2 regions of the Bacillus sp. C-3-6 genome follow, and region 1 is predicted to be linked to the other one. Evidence: riboswitches for the same ligand, from Rfam matches in the RefSeq annotation. Region 1 holds a riboswitch; the other holds the start of a gene.
What was found. A riboswitch is a leader RNA that binds a small molecule or an ion and turns the genes downstream of it on or off. The one in region 1 is predicted to bind S-adenosylmethionine.
Positions count from the first base shown of each region.

Region 2: it holds a riboswitch for S-adenosylmethionine, as region 1 does, so the genes downstream of both, ACW0JX_RS20720 (bifunctional homocysteine S-methyltransferase/methylenetetrahydrofolate reductase) here and ACW0JX_RS01060 (ABC transporter permease) in region 1, are expected to answer to the same signal.

Region 1 covers NZ_CM137247.1:180,228-185,540, reverse strand. The annotation lists gene ACW0JX_RS01070 (ABC transporter ATP-binding protein) at 1-658, opposite strand, end outside; gene ACW0JX_RS01065 (ABC transporter permease) at 615-1,619, opposite strand; gene ACW0JX_RS01060 (ABC transporter permease) at 1,637-2,554, opposite strand; SAM riboswitch class I at 2,691-2,796, opposite strand; gene ACW0JX_RS01055 (DUF3951 domain-containing protein) at 2,966-3,181, shown strand; gene ACW0JX_RS01050 (hypothetical protein) at 3,198-3,701, opposite strand; gene ACW0JX_RS01045 (hypothetical protein) at 3,976-4,422, shown strand; gene ACW0JX_RS01040 (multidrug effflux MFS transporter) at 4,456-5,313, opposite strand, start outside.
Region 2 covers NZ_CM137247.1:4,035,291-4,040,603, reverse strand. The annotation lists gene metI (cystathionine gamma-synthase/O-acetylhomoserine thiolyase) at 1-539, opposite strand, end outside; SAM riboswitch class I at 634-744, opposite strand; SAM riboswitch class I at 948-1,057, shown strand; gene ACW0JX_RS20720 (bifunctional homocysteine S-methyltransferase/methylenetetrahydrofolate reductase) at 1,128-2,960, shown strand; gene metH (methionine synthase) at 2,960-5,313, shown strand, end outside.

The DNA.
Region 1 (5,313 bases):
CACGTACAAGTGCCAAATCATGTGTAATTAATAAAATACTCGTATTTTGTTTTTCTTTTCTTTCTTTTAATAGCCCCATAATTTGTTTCTGAATCGTTACATCTAACGCTGTTGTCGGCTCGTCTGCAATTACAAGCTTTGGATGACAAGCAAACGCAATTGCTAAACAAATACGCTGCCTCATACCTCCGCTTAATTGATGTGGGTACTGTTCAAAGCGTTTCTCTGCTTCATGTATCCCTAAATCTGTTAACAAGTTAATCGCAATTTCCTTTGCTTCTCTTTTCGATTTTTTCTCATGTTGCAAAACTACTTCTGTAATTTGTTTGCCTACCTTCATCGTTGGGTTTAAAGATGAAAGCGGATCTTGAAATATAAAGGAAATATCTTTTCCGCGAATTTGATTCCATTCTGACTCTTGTAAATTCGTTAATTCCTTTGCTTGGAAAGCTATATTTCCATCATCGATATGAATTGATTCTTGATTCAAGCCGATAATGGATTGTGCTGTGACACTTTTTCCTGAACCACTTTCTCCTACAAGTGCAACTATTTCACCTTCGTTAATAGAAAAGGAAACATGTTTCACAATCGCTTGCTTACTATTCTCTTTTTCAACGGCTAACGTTACGTTTTCTAAAGATAAGATTTGTGCCATGTTTTTTCTCCTTTCGATTCCGTTTGACGATTTTTGGATCAATCGCATCTTGCAAACCATCACCAATTGCATTAAATGCGAACATAATGAGTGCAATCATGATTGCCGGGAAAAATAGCTGCCACCATTCTCCGCTCAATAATGTCCCGAGTGCATCATTCGTCATCGTCCCCCAACTTGCCGCTGGTGATTGTACTCCAAGTCCTATAAAGCTTAAAAATGATTCTGAAAAAATAGCTGCTGGAATTGTAAATGATAAATTTACGATAATAATCCCTGTTAAATTCGGAATTAAATGCCCATATATAATTTTCATATGTGATGTACCTAATCGCTCTGCTGCAATAACAAACTCTCGTTGTTTTAAAGACAATACTTGTGCTCGAATGAGACGAGCCATTCCAATCCATCCCGTTAATGCAAGGGCGATAATAATGGTGAAAAGACCTGGTTTCATAACAATTAATAGTAAAATAACAATTAATAAATATGGGATGCCGTATAATACTTCAATTCCTCTTATAATCCACTCATCAATTAACGTTCCAAGGCGATTACGCCCTCTCACATATCCACTAAATCCACCAATCAGTACACCAAGCCCTATATCGAGGGCAGCTGCTACTAATCCAACTGTTAGTGAAATCTTCCCACCAGCCCAAGTACGTGCCCAAATATCTCTCCCTAGATCATCTGTTCCAAACCAATGTTCACTACTCGGCGGTAAATTTGTTGCCTCTTTTACTTGTTCACTCGCAGTAAATGAAGTTAAACTTTCGCCAATAAGCGAGAAAACAATAATTAGCAATAACGTCACTGTTCCTAAAACTGCGATTGGATTCGATATAAACTTACGAAACACTTCTTTCTTTCTGCTAATCGTTTGCTGATTTTTATTTATCGTTAATTCTTTTTTCTCTTCTTTCGTTAATAACTGTTCATTAATTTCATAAGCTCCCATTTAAATATCCCCCCTCCTTATGTAATAGAACGAATACGCGGATCAACAATGCGGTGAATAATATCTGTAATGAAAATACAAGCAATTAATAATGCACTATAGAAAATCGTTGTTCCCATAATCACCGGATAGTCTCGGTTAAAAATACTATCTACGAAATATTTTCCTAGGCCAGGAATTGAAAAGATTTTTTCAATAACGAAAGTCCCTGTTAAAAGTCCCGCCATTAACGGTCCCACAAATGTAAGTACTGGAACAATCGCATTTCGAAGAGCATGTCTTATAATAATCTTCTTAATTGGTATACCTTTTGCTCTTGCTAGCTTAATATAATCACTCTGCAGTACTTCGATCATATTAGAACGAACAAACCTTGTAATAACTGCAATTGGCCCTAACGCTAATGCAAAGGATGGCAATACCGTATGTTCGAATGTTCCCCAAGAGGCTACTGGTAAAAACTCAAATTGGATAGCAAATACTTGTATAAATAGTGGTGCTAAAATAAAACTTGGAATAGAAATACCTAGAATTGCGAGCAAACTCACACTATAGTCAATTACTCTCCCATGATATAGAGCAGCAAATGTCCCTGCCGCAATTCCTACCAACAATGAAATAACAAGTGCTTGTAGACCAATAATTGCTGATGGACCAAAGCCAGTTGTTATAATTTCTGATACACCTTGCCCGGTTGATTGAACAGATTCACCAAAATCAAAATGAACTACACCGTCTAAATAAGCAACATATTGATTCCATAACGGTTCATCAAGGTGATACTTCGCTCTCATGTTTTGGATCACTTCTTCAGGAAAGATTTTTGCATCTGATGAAAATGGATCTCCCGGAATAATATGCATAATTAGAAATGTCACTGTCGTAATAACCCATAGTGTAAACACCATAACCGATAATTTTTTAATTACATACACTTCAATAACCCCCTAAACGCATGAATTTACTTTGTTTTATGGATGTACTTTTTCCATTACTTCCTTTTCTCTTTTTAGAATACAAAAAGCCTTGATCTTAAAAAATAAGATCAAGGCTTAACAAACAAAGGCCCATCACTTATCTTTCAAGACTTGCTTGCTGGAATTAGCACGGTGTTCCTATTACAGAACCCGCTGCTGAGGTGTCATAGGGCCAGTCCCTCTACCTCTCTGGATAAGTAAATTGCTATATTATTATTTGGTTCAAATTGTATATTTCGAATTATAATTCTGAAAAATTGAAAAGTCAATCAAATTGGATAAATTTAGAAAAATCAGTTTTTAATTCATTTATCGAAATTACAGTTTTCGGCTTATAATAAAAAGAAATAATGTTAAAGGAGTTATAAGATGGACCCCTTACTTCTTGGTACTATAGGATTACCCTTAACAATCGTTATACTTGTCATCATCGGCTCCTATAAACTCTTTATTAAAAAGAAACGTATTACTTCTTTTTATACTCCTTTCGATAATATTACCGGGCAAACTATTTCCGAATTTCACGAAGAACAGAAAATATTAGTATCTGAGGATGAAGACGGAGATGGCAAGAAGAAAAAATAACCCTGCACAGGCAAGGTTATTTTTTCGTTTCTGCTTGAAAACGTTTATAGTATGTCGATGCTGTTGCAAAATTAATTTCTATATCACGAATCAACGATGAATCTTCTTCTTTAGCTAACTTCTGTAATTTTTTCATCGCTTGTTCTGATTCATTCAAGAAACCAATATATACCTCATGTTCTTGCTCTTTCGACTTCGGAACACGAATTTCTTTACGTATATGATCAATATCTTCTAACATGCTCGTTGTTACCTTTTGCACGTCTTCTTTATATGTAGCATTCGTTATTTCCTTACCGCCCTTTTCTTTTGCCACTTCAAATAACTGCAGTGCTTTATTAATTTCTTTATTCATTTTTATATCGTATTTTTCATGTACTGCAAGGTATTCTTTCATCTCTTCTGTTTGTTCAGTAGATTGCTCTACCTTTTCTTTCGGTTCTTTCGTATCTTTATTTCCATTACATCCTACTAGAAGGATCATACTTCCCATTACAGCAATACCCAAAACCTTCTTCATCTCTTCTTCTCCTTTTATCTACAGCTATTACTCATTATAGTTTCTTTTATCTCCACTTGTTATTATACCGAGAACGCCCTACTTTTTACACTTAAGACAACATCGTAATATATATACCAACATGTTTGTCACAGTATCGTCACTTTATACAAATAACTTTTGCAATGCTTTACTACATCACCTTACAAAACTGTAAGCACACATAAAGAACAAACCATGCTAGACTTACATATGCATAACGCAAACATATGTAAGGTTTTAAGGAGAATCATCTATGTACAACACAATGCCTTTTATGGGAGAAGATATTCGTGTCCTTATTCGCGAAAAATCACTTCATATCGAAAATACAGAGAGCCTTCGCCGCGTATTAAAGAAGAAGCATGCTCCATTTAAGTTAGCTCAATATTTAAAACAACAACATACAAATCAATTTCATACCGTGCTAAATATATCGGATAAATCATTAACAATCGAAATCATCGGTCATGTCTACATTGGAAACTTTGCAGATACCTTAAAGGAAATCCCACGTATACCGAAGATTGCTCCTATTATCGTTAAAAAAGCGTATAAAATTACTGACCATACCGATATTATCGACTGTGGGGAAAAAGAAGTCGATAGTAATCGCTGGGTGTGGGATAAACTTGCTGTTTTATATGATACGATCATGAATAATATGTATGAGGTATTTCAAAGAAATGAAAAAAAGAACTGATTCAAACATTCCCTTTGAATCAGTTCTTTTTTGTTAAGCCTCTAAATTTTGTCTTTGTTGCAGTTCAAACTGCTTCTCACTTCTTCTGGCCATAAATAGATAACATAATACTGCTCCTACTTCACAAAGCGCAATAACAACACCCATCGGTAACGCTGTATTACTCCCACCAATACCTACTAGCGGAGCGACAAGCGCTCCTGAAATGAACTGTAATAAGCCTAATAAAGCTGACGCTGTTCCTGCAGCTTGCTTCTGATTTCTCATCGCTAATGAGAACCCAGTTGTTGATACAACCCCGACACTTGATACAACAAGGAATAACGAACATAAAACACCGATTAAACCTATTCCTAGTACGATTGTCAGTAGTAAAGATAGGCCACCAACAGCTGCGATAATAATACCAGCAACAAATAATGTCTTCTCATTCACTTTCCCCGCTAAACGACCCGTTACCTGACTAGCAATAATAATACCGATGCCGTTAATCGCAAAGAATAAACTAAATTGCTGTGGTGATGCTCCGTATATGTTCTGCAACACAAATGGTGAGCCCGAAATGTATGCAAACATTGCCGCTGTTACTAATCCTTGTGACAATGCATATCCCATAAACAGACGGTCCTTTAACAATTTTCCGTACGTCGCCAAAGTCCCTGACAAACCACCCGTTTCTCTTTCTTCAGGAGGTAATGTTTCACGCAATACAAAAGTAGCTGAGATTAACATGAATACGCTAATTGCTCCAAGAACGATGAAAACACCGCGCCACGTTGTAAACTGTAATAATTGCCCCCCAATAATCGGTGCCAAAATAGGTGCTGCTCCGTTTACTAACATAAGCAGTGAGAAAAACTTCGTCATTTCAGAACCTGAGTACATATCACG
Region 2 (5,313 bases), 1.4 Mb from region 1:
TGTATATAAGGTGTGTAGAATGTGTTGTCTACAATAAGAAGTAGTCCGTGCCTTTTCGCTACAGTTGCGACTGCAGCAATATCAGTAACTTGCATTAATGGATTAGTTGGAGTTTCTATGAAAATAGCCTTCGTTTCAGTTGTGATAGCTTGCTCAATTTGTTTAATAGACTGTGTATTTACGTATCTACATCGAACATTCCACTTTTTTTCATGTTCAGAAAATAATCGATACGTTCCACCGTATAAATCTTCAGATACAATAAGTTCGTCTCCAGAGCGGAATAGAGAAAGGACGAGGAGAACAGCCGCCATCCCTGAACTACAGGCATAACCTTGTTCGCCATATTCTAAGTCTGCGATTGCCTGTTCTAAAAGACCTCGAGTTGGATTGCCAGTTCGTGAATAGTCAAAGCCAGTAGATTTACCAATTCCTTCATGACGATAAGCGGTTGAGAAATAAACTGGTGGATTAACCGTTCCAGTTGTAGTTTCACTGCGATTGCCGATTTGTGCTAGTTTTGTTTCGATTGTTGACATGTGAAAATTCCTCCTTTTTAAATTGAAACATTAAGTGAATATAAAATAAAAAAAGCCTTCTAAGAAGAAGGCTTTCGGTTTGAATAGAGTCTTCTTCTCATCTGTCAAATCTTTCACAATTTGCTGGAATTAGCACCTTATTAACAAAATGTTAATGGTTGCTGAGGCGTCACAGGGCCAGTCCCTCTACCTCTCTAGATAAGAATGTTCGTATGAAATTTTTATTATGTTTTTAACTTTACAACAAAAGATAATTGAATTGCAACTTTATTTTGAAAAATTTTTATTTTTCCGCAAGTGTCATTGACTTTTACTTTTGTGCATGCTAAATTTATTAAAAAATTAACAAACATTGTTAAAAGGGGAACGCATTTCCTTTTAGCTACATAAATAAAATAATAAAGACAACTCTTATTGAGAGCGGTGGAGGGAAAGGCCCTGTGAAACCCGGCAACCTTCAAACGAAATGTTTGAAACGGTGCTAATACCTGCAAAACGAATGTTTTGCATAATAAGAGGAGGAACGATTATGTCCCCCTCTTCAAAGTGAAGAGGGGGTTTTTATATTGATAGAAATGAGGGAGATTCGTGAAATTACTAGATTTATTATCAAAAGGAATTGTAATAGGTGATGGTGCGGTTGGGACGTTATTGCATTCACATGGCTTGCAAAGTAGCTTTGAAGAATTGAATGTATCTGATCCAGACTTAATTATATCGATTCATAAACAATATGTAGCTGCTGGAGCAGATGTAATTCAAACGAATACGTATGGAGCAAATGAGGCGAAATTACGTATGTACGGCTTAGAAAATCAAGTTACAGAAATTAATAGAGCGGCAGTAAAACTGGCGAAAGCATCTGTGACAGATAAAAATGCAATTTTAGGAACAATTGGTGGTATGAAACATATCGGAGCCGTTACAACGACTGATATGGAAAGGGAGTTTATGCTACTTGAACAGGCAGGGGCTTTACTAGAAGAACAGGTTGATGGATTACTATTAGAAACTTTTTACGATGAATTTGAATTACTTCATGCTGTTAAAGTATTGCGTAAGCAAACGAACATTCCAATTGTTGCTCAATTAGCGTTACATGAAGCAGGTACGACTCAAAATGGAAATGATGTCAATGAAATATTAAAGCAACTTATAGATTACGGTGCAAATGTTGTTGGATTAAATTGTCAACTAGGGCCGCTTCATATGACGGAGGCTTTCAAAATGATATCGATTCCGCAAAATGGCTATTTATCAGCATACCCAAATGCAGGTCTCCCGAATTATGTGGAGGGACGTTACGTATATGAGGGAAGCCCAGCTTATTTTGAGGCGATGACGCCGAGATTTATTGAGCAAGGTATTCGGTTATTAGGTGGTTGTTGTGGTACGACTCCAGAACATATTCAAAGTATGAAGCACGCTGTTGCGAATGTTACACCTGTAATAGAAAAAGACACCATTCAAAGGCCGAAAGTTGTTCATACGCATGAGAAACGTTCGAAGGCTCACGTCACTCTAGCAGAGAAAGCGAAAAAACAAACGACAGTTGTAGTGGAATTAGATCCACCGAAAACGTTAGATACACAGCGGTTTTTTGAAGGAGCAAGAGCTTTAAAAAGAGCGGGAGCAGATGCTATTACTCTAGCAGATAATTCATTAGCATCGCCTCGTATTTCTAATATGGCAATGGGTGCGTTATTAACGAAGCATGATATCCCGGTATTGACACATTTAACGTGTAGGGATCATAACGTCATTGGACTACAATCTCATTTGTTAGGTTTATCGGCGTTAGGGATGGAAGAAGTGTTAGCTTTAACTGGTGATCCAGCGCGCGTTGGTGATTTTCCTGGTGCAACTTCTGTATACGATTTGTCCTCTATTGAGCTCATTAAAATGATTAAAGAAATGAACGATGGACGTTCAATTTTAGGGAAATCAATTGGACCGGCGACAAGGTTTTCTGTAGGCGGCGCATTTAATCCTCACGTGAGGCACTTAAAAGCAGCGGTTAAGCGAATGGAACGAAAAATAGATGCTGGAGCGGAATATTTTTTAACTCAGCCAATTTACGATATCGCGTTAATTGAAGAAGTGTATGAAGCGACAAAGCATTTGGAACAACCTATTTTTATTGGAATTATGCCGTTAGTAAGTAAGCGGAATGCAGATTTTCTTCATTTTGAGGTACCGGGTATTACTCTTCCAGAAGAAATAAGAGAGAGAATGGATGGACACGAAACGAAAGAGGCGGCAATTGAGGAAGGGATTCGCATTTCGCAAGAATTGATCGACGCAGCGATGAAATATTTTAATGGTATTTATCTTATTACACCATTTTTAAAATATGAAATTACAGAACATCTTGTTAAATATGTAAGAGAAAAGCAAGAAGTGAAAGAAGGTATTAATTGATGAAGTGTATAGAAGAAAAATTACAAAATAGCATTTTAATATTAGATGGTGCAATGGGAACAATGATTCAGCAAGAGGATTTAACTGCTGAAGATTTCGGAGGAGAAGAGTACGAGGGCTGTAATGAATATTTAGTAGAAACAAGACCAGACGTTATTTTAAAGATTCATAAAGCTTATATTGAAGCTGGAGCGGATATTATTGAAACAAATACATTTGGGGCAACGAATATTGTACTAAGTGATTATGAGCTGTCTCATTTAGATGAAGAACTAAATGAAAAGGCAGCACTTTTGGCGAAGCAAGCTGTTAAAGAAAGCGGTAAGGAAGTATATGTTGCGGGAGCGATGGGACCAACAACGAAAGCAATTAGTGTTACTGGTGGTGTGACTTTTGAAGAATTGATTGAGGCTTATACAAGGCAGGCACGAGGATTATTAAAAGGAGAAGTTGATGTATTACTCGTTGAGACGAGTCAAGATATGCGTAACGTGAAAGCAGCTTATATTGGAATTCAAGTTGCTTTTGAAGAACTGAAAAAAACGGTTCCTATTATGATTTCAGGAACGATTGAGCCAATGGGAACGACTCTGGCTGGGCAAACAATTGAAGCTTTTTATTTATCAGTAGAACATATGAAACCATTATCTGTTGGGTTAAATTGTGCGACTGGTCCGGAGTTTATGAGGGACCATATTCGTTCACTATCTGATTTATCGGAGTGTTACATTTCTTGTTATCCAAATGCAGGTCTTCCTGATGAAGATGGACATTACCATGAGTCTCCATCTTCTCTCGCTGAAAAGGTGAAGCGATTTGCTGAAGAAGGATGGGTTAATATTATCGGTGGTTGTTGTGGCACGACACCAGAACATATAAAAGCAATGAAAGAAGCACTAGCATCTCTTAAGCCTCGTGACCATCATGAGAGAGAAGGACATGGAATTAGTGGATTAGAGGCACTGCAATATGATGAGTCTATGAGACCGTTATTTGTAGGTGAAAGAACGAATGTTATTGGATCACGTAAATTTAAACGATTAGTAGCAGAAGGGAAATTTGAAGAGGCTGCTGAAGTGGCAAGAGCGCAAGTGAAGAAAAATGCTCATATTATTGATATTTGTATGGCAGATCCTGATCGTGATGAAATAGAAGATATGGAGAAATTTTTGACAGAAGTTACGAAAGTGTTAAAAGTACCGATTATGATTGATTCAACGGATGAAAATGTTATGGCAAGAGCACTTACTTATATTCAAGGAAAAGCTGTTATCAACTCTATTAATTTAGAAGATGGAGAAGAGCGTTTTGAAAAGGTAACACCGCTTCTTCGTAAGTATGGTGCTGCAATTGTAGTTGGTACAATCGATGAAGATGGTATGGCAGTAAGTGCTGAAAGAAAATTAGAAATTGCAAAAAGAAGTTACGAATTATTAACGACGAAATATGGGATACGCCCGTCAGATATTATTTTTGATGCACTTGTGTTTCCAGTAGGGACAGGTGATGAAGAATATATTGGTTCAGCGGCAGCGACTATAGAGGGCATTCGCCTTATTAAAGAAGCGTTACCAGAGTGTTTAACGATTTTAGGTGTAAGTAACATATCATTTGGTTTACCACCGGCTGGACGTGAAGTATTGAATTCCGTCTTTTTATATCATGCTACGAAGGCTGGATTAGATTACGCGATTGTTAATACGGAAAAATTAGAACGCTATGCGTCGATTCCAGAGGAAGAAAAACACCTTGCAGATGCATTACTGTTTGAAACGACGAAAGAGACGTTAGAAGAATTTACAAACTTTTACCGAGTCGCTAAAAAGAAAGATGTCGTTGTGCAAGAAACGTTAACGCTAGATGAACGACTAGCAAATTATATTGTAGAAGGTACGAAACAAGGATTACACGAGGATTTAAGTCTTGCACTTGAAGAAGGAAGAAAACCTCTTGATATTATTAACGGTCCGCTTATGACAGGGATGGATGAGGTAGGACGACTATTTAATAATAATGAACTTATTGTTGCTGAAGTATTGCAAAGTGCCGAAAGTATGAAAGCTGCTGTAAGTTATTTAGAGCCACATATGGAATCTAGCGATAGTGCAAAAAAAGGGAAAGTATTATTAGCAACTGTAAAAGGTGATGTGCATGATATTGGGAAAAATCTCGTTGAAATTATTTTAGCGAATAACGGATATGAGATTATTAATTTAGGAATTAATGTACGTTCGGATCGAATTGTTCAAGAAGTACAAGAAAAGAAGCCGGACATTATAGGCCTTTCAGGTTTATTAGTAAAATCAGCGCAACAAATGGTAACGACTGCTGAAGATTTAAAAGCAGCAAATAT